2 regions of the Lachnoanaerobaculum sanguinis genome follow, and region 1 is predicted to be linked to the other one. Evidence: predicted binding sites of a transcription regulator. Region 1 holds the regulator's gene; the other holds the start of a gene.
The links. The regulator NrdR, encoded in region 1, represses ribonucleotide reductase genes. The targets are predictions, from matches to a motif close to CACAANATNTTGTG.
Positions count from the first base shown of each region.

Region 2: the regulator NrdR is predicted to act here: its motif matches at 1,888-1,901, upstream of nrdD (anaerobic ribonucleoside-triphosphate reductase).

Region 1 covers NZ_BTHK01000027.1:7,909-11,124, reverse strand. The annotation lists gene aroQ (type II 3-dehydroquinate dehydratase) at 1-224, opposite strand, end outside; gene aroE (shikimate dehydrogenase) at 221-1,090, opposite strand; gene SBH76_RS12980 (YqeG family HAD IIIA-type phosphatase) at 1,077-1,604, opposite strand; gene nrdR (transcriptional regulator NrdR) at 1,601-2,053, opposite strand; gene SBH76_RS12970 (DUF4190 domain-containing protein) at 2,074-2,469, opposite strand; gene SBH76_RS12965 (galactokinase) at 2,480-3,216, opposite strand, start outside.
Region 2 covers NZ_BTHK01000006.1:33,866-37,081, reverse strand. The annotation lists gene SBH76_RS05195 (ABC transporter permease) at 1-621, opposite strand, end outside; gene SBH76_RS05190 (alpha-hydroxy-acid oxidizing protein) at 788-1,726, opposite strand; gene nrdD (anaerobic ribonucleoside-triphosphate reductase) at 2,002-3,216, shown strand, end outside.

The sequences.
Region 1 (3,216 bases):
GGATTTATAACTATTCCTGCAGGTTTTTCAAAATATGCCTCCTGAAGCTTGTCAACTATGGCACCCTCGTGATTGCTCTGAAAGCATTCCACATCTACGCCAAGTTCTTTTGCCTTTTTATCAATCATTTTCAAAAGATAGCTGTAGTCCTTGTTTCCATAAACCTCCTTATTTCTTATTCCGAGGAAATTCATATTCACACCGTTTATCACCAAAATTTTCATTGCATTCTCTCTCTAAGTTTCTCTGTCAACAATACTTTTACTTTTTCTATAATATCTTTATCGACTTTAACATTGTTCCATATCTCAAAGCTTGCAACACCCTGAAGAATAAGCATATCCAGACCGTTTATGCAAACCTTTCCTTTTGATTTCATCTTCTTAATAAATGCAGTCTCAAAAGGTATATAAATAAGATCGATACCCGAGTCACATTTTTCATAAAATGCCTCATCTTCTATTATGCAATCTTCAACATTTGGATGCATACCGACATTAGTGGTCTGGAATACAAAATAATTATCCTTATCCAACAGATTAATATTTGACTTCAAATCATCCAAAGAAATAACGGAGATATCTTTAATACCAACCTCCGCTTTCAGTTCATCAGCCTTTGAAATATTTCTGTTTACAAGAGTAATTGAATTTACCCCCTCTTCTATTGCAAGATAAAGTACAGCCTTTGCGGCACCTCCTGCCCCCAAAATAATTATGTCCTTACTCTTTATACTAAGATTATTATTATAAAGACTCATTCCAAGTCCTATAATATCCGTATTATATCCCTTATAACCGCTTTCAGTCTTTATAAGAGTATTTACTGCACCTATTTTTCTTGCCCTGTCATCAATATCGCTAACTATTTCAAGCATGTCCTTTTTATATGGAATAGTTACATTAAAACCCTTAATACCTAACGCAAAAGCACCTTTTATGGCCTCTTTGATATTTTCAGTCACATGAAATGCCGAATAGCTCATATCTATATTCAATTCTTTAGCCAAAGTATTTTGTAAAATCGGAGAAAGGCTGTGTGAAACAGGATTTCCTATTATACCGTAAACTTTTGTATCAGCACTTACCATTCTTTTTCACCTTATCTATCTTAATTTTATAAAAGAAAAGTACAATTCTTTCAAAGAACCTTTTTATGACTATCTGTATCTCTTCTTTCGGGCTTATCGGATCCACCAGAACAGAGTAAACCCCTGCATTATTAGCTCCCCATATATCTGTAAAAATCTGGTCTCCCACAAAAAAGGTCTGTTCTCTTTTTACATTCAAAGTATTCATCGCTTTTAGGTATCCCTTTTTTGAAGGTTTGTCAGCCTTATATATATATGGCGATCCGACCGCCTTTGCAAACGGTGAAACTCTTTTTTCTTTATTGTTTGAAATAAGACAGGTCTTAAATCCTATTTCTCTAAGAGATTTAAAAAACTCAATATTTGACCTGTCAGCCTTTGTTCCATGAGTGGTCAAGGTATTGTCTATATCAAAAAGAACAGCTCTGAATCCCTTATTATAAAGCCCCCTATAGTCTATCTCATATATATCTTTCTTGTGTAAATCCGGAAAAAGTTTATTCATAAAAATCATTTCTTTAAAAGCTTTGAGATCTCATCTACAAAAGTATTTACATCCTTAAACTCCCTGTATACAGATGCAAATCTTACATATGCAACCTCGTCCAGTTCCTTTAATTTTTCCATCACAAGCTCACCTATCTTTCTGGTAGGTATCTCACTGACTTCCATAGAATAGATTTGGTTTTCTATATCATCCACCGTTTTTCTTATTACAACCGTGGAGACAGGTCTCTTATGACAGCTTTGGATGATTCCATACTCTATCTTTGACCTGTCAAAGTTTTCTCTGCTGTCATCCTTTTTAATTACCATAAGAGGAATAGTCTCAAGTTTTTCATATGTGGTAAATCTCTTATTGCAGCTCTCACACTGCCTTCTTCTTCTTATTGAAGAATTGTCATCCGCAGGACGAGAATCAATAACCTTTGTATCCTGCGCCTGGCAAAAAGGGCATTTCATAAGTTTATTCCTTATCCATATTATAGTTCATTTATTTGTTCATCTTCATTTTCATCAAAATAGTATGGAAGATTCTGATATTCATCACTGTCATCATAATCCAATGAATCACCATACTCTTCAATAAAATATTCAAAAGGATTACTGTTATCACGATAGCTGCTGTAGTCGTTATCATCTGAGAATAACAATCCTATTATTATTATAAATGCCGCAACAATTGAAAGTATAAAGCCCAGAATAGATAAAGCAAGTCCTATACCTGCCTTTACATCTATTCCATGTCCGTTCCTTGTAGACAAAACAAAAAGTACTATACCTACTATTCCAAGCGGAAGTCCGAAACACATGCAACAAAGTACACAGCTCAGTATTCCGACAATAAGACATGCTATCGAATATTGTTCTTCGTTCATTTATCCTCCTTTAAATCATTTCATCCAAACATATAGACCCGTAAGGTCTGATTTTCATCTTATAACTTGATCCTTTCCCAAGGAATTTATCCATATATGAAACATACTCATCACTGTAATTTTCAGGAACCATCGCCATAATAACTCCTGCAAATCCTCCACCGTGAACCCTGGTTGCCCCCACATTCTTTTCTTTAAGGAACCTCTCGGATAAAGCCAGTGCCACTGTAATCCCCTGTTCATTCGGTGCGGCATTTGTATATACATTTTGAAGATATTTCCATGATGAATTTCCGCTGTCCGTAATGTTCTTTAAGAAAGAATCGAAATCATTGCTCTTTAATGCTTTTATCTCATTATCGACTCTCTTATTCTCATCAAAGAAATGAATACTTCTAAGTACAGCTCTGTCACCTGCAAAAGCTCTTATTTTTGAAAGATTTTTATAAAATTCATTTTCATCCACTTCAGATAATGTAGACTTTCCGAAAAACTCCGCCACCTTTTTCATCTCTGCAGGTATTGAAGAATAGTCGGCTGAAAGATCCGCATGTCCTCTTCCTGTCTGTACAATTATAAGATCATGCTTTGCTCCCGCAAAGTCAAAATCAATCTCTTCAACCTTCGGTGAATCTGGATTTACAAAGTCTATGCTTATAAGCCCTCCATAAGCACAACACATCTGATCAAGCAGTCCGCTTGCCTTATCCCAATAATTGTTCTCCGCATATTTTCCGATATAGGCAT
Region 2 (3,216 bases), on a different contig from region 1:
AGGTTTTGAGAGCTCCGATATAATAAGTGCACGAATCTGCCTTATATACTTTGCGCTCATTGCCAGTGCAAGAGTAAGCGTGGGAAGTATCAGACTTTTTATACTTGTTCCCTGTGAAATTACCGGAAGAATCTTTAACTGTAATGCAAATATATATGAAAGCACAAGCGCCACAAAAAAGTTTGGCAGAGAATTGCCTATAAATGACAGCGCCTTTATAATATTGTCAAATACAGAGTTTTTCTTTACCGCTGAAAGTATACCAAGCGGCAGGGAGATAATTAGGGTAGTAAGTAAAGAGCTGATACTAAGTAAGAGAGTATTCGGTAATTTAGAGAAAATATAGCCAAATACCGGTTTTCCCGATACATAGCTGATACCCATATCACCTTGAACCACCCCCAAAAGCCAACTGATATATTGAACGATAAAAGGACGGTTTAAACCAAGTTCTTCCCTCTTTTGATTTATAAGTTCCGGAGAAAGCACTCCACCTATGGCTTCATATCTTACCGCCACCGCATCACCACCGGTGAAATAGATAAGCGCAAATGATATAAAGCTTATACCTATAAGTATAGGAATTAATGATAATAATCTTTTTAAAATATATTTAAACAATTTTTCCACCAAGAAAAGGTAAAATTTATTTGTTTAAGCAAAGCTGTAAACATGATAATAGAATATAAAAGAGAAAGGGATATGTCAAGAGAAAATGAAAATGAGTTTCAAATTTAAAAAGGCCTTATTTTACAATATAAAATATTGAAAAATAAAGCCTGTATTTTTATCTTATATATAAAACCGAAGGATCGAATGAGTTTGTATCTTTCACACCTGTATACATCATAAGCTCTGAAAGTTCTTCATTCATTTTGTTTATTTTTTCAATGACGCCGCTTTCCCCCTCCTTTAAAAGTGGAGAAAGTATCCCCCTGCCGACAGATACGGCATCTGCACCAAGTGCCAAAGCCTTGTAGGCATCATATCCTGTATCTATTGAACAGTCTACAAATATCTCCATACCGCTTATTTCATTCTTTATATCGGGAAGTATCATAACGGGAGGTATACCGAAAGGAATGCGACCGTGGTGGTGAGATACTACTATAGCACTGCAGCCCGCCTGTTTTGCCTTTGCGGCATCTTGAAGCGATAAAACTCCTTTAGCCACAAAAGGTATTTTTGCAAATTTTGCATATTCTTCCAAATCGCTTTGAGTAACCGGACCCATTGCTATACCGTCAACTATATCATATTTCCCGTCCGTTCCGGGAACATGGTCAATATCCACACCCACAGCGACGGCACCGCATTTTTTTGCAAACTCTATCTGCTCAAATATTATATCATGGTCGGCAAAAGGTTTTATAATTCTGACAGTTTTGGCTCCTGTATCCGCTATTTCTTTAAATTCGTCATCCGGCTCCATGCCTACCCAATTGAGTATATTTAAGCTCTTTGCAGCCTTTGCATATTCAAGCATAGGCTTTTTGCCGTCCTTGCCGACCTTATTCAAATGAGAAAAAGCAGGCATCATTATCGGAGAGTCAAATTCAGTCCCGAATATTTTTTTATGCTTATCGGGAAGTATTGCATCAATGATTCTCATCTCCACAAGAATATTATTTAAATAGTTTCTGTTGTGCACATTTGCATCTTCCGCCTTACCGCTTGTTACAGGAATAAGTCCTGCAGGCCCCGGCCATTTTACATTTTCCGACATAATTATCCTTTCTAAAAATATATTATTATTATGTAATATTTATATTGCTTTTAACTCAATAATACCACAGTTGAAATTTTTTTTGCAAATTTTCGTCGATTTTTCCTGTTTAATGTTCATACCGCTGCTTACACCATGTGGTAATAAAGTCGTTGACCAAGCACAATATATTGTGTATACTATGAATTCGAGAGAGTTATATACTCTTAAAAAGGTACTTATAAGAACTGCGACAATAAGCAGATACTATGTAATAATAAAGAGAGGTTACCGACATGAGAATCATTAAAAGAAGCGGCGCTGAAGTTGATTTTGATATTTCAAAAATTATTGCTGCAATCTATAAAGCAAATGCTGTAGTAGGTGAAGATGATAAGTTGAAGAAAGCCCAGGTTGACCGTATTGCCAATACTGTAGAGAATCAGTGCATGAGTATGAACCGTGCGATGAGCGTGGAAGAAATACAGGATATGGTAGAGGACGGCATCATGAGAGAGAATGCTTATGAGGTAGCCAGAAGATATATTACATACAGATATGTTCAGAGTATAAAGAGAAAACAAAATACAACAGATGATAAGATATTGGCGCTTATAGAATGTGATAATGAGGAAGTAAAGCAGGAGAACTCAAATAAGAATCCTACTGTTGCCTCAGTGCAAAGAGATTATATGGCCGGAGAGGTTTCAAAGGATCTCACAGAAAGAATACTTCTTGACGGTGAGATAGTGGAAGCTCATAAGACAGGTATTCTTCACTTCCACGATGCGGATTATTTTGCACAGCATATGCACAACTGTGATCTTGTAAATCTTGAGGATATGCTTCAAAACGGAACCGTGATATCAGGCACATTTATAGAAAAGCCACATAGTTTTTCAACAGCCTGCAATATCGCTACACAAATAATTGCGCAGGTAGCTTCAAGCCAGTATGGCGGACAGAGTATTTCTCTTACACATCTTGCTCCTTTTGTGGATATAAGCAGACAAAAGATCCGTGATGAAGTGGAATCCGAGATGTACGGATTAAATGTGTCTACTGAAAGAAAAGAAGAGATTATTGAGAACAGACTTCGCAGAGAAATCACAAAGGGTGTACAGACTATACAGTATCAAGTAGTGACTTTGATGACTACAAACGGTCAGGCTCCGTTTATCACAGTATTTATGTACTTGAATGAAGCAAAGAATGAAAGAGAAAAAGAAGATCTTGCACTTATTGTTGAAGAAATGATAAGGCAGAGATATCAGGGTGTGAAGAATGAGGATGGTGTATGGGTAACACCTGCATTCCCAAAACTTATCTATGTTTTAGAAGAGGACAATATTCGCCCGGGAACCAGATATTACCATCTTACAAAGCTTGCGGCAAAATGTACCGCAAAGAGACTTGTACCTGATTATGTTTCGGAAAAGAAGATGTTTGAGTATAAGGTGGATAAAAACGGCAACGGAAACTGCTACACACCTATGGGATGCAGAAGTTTC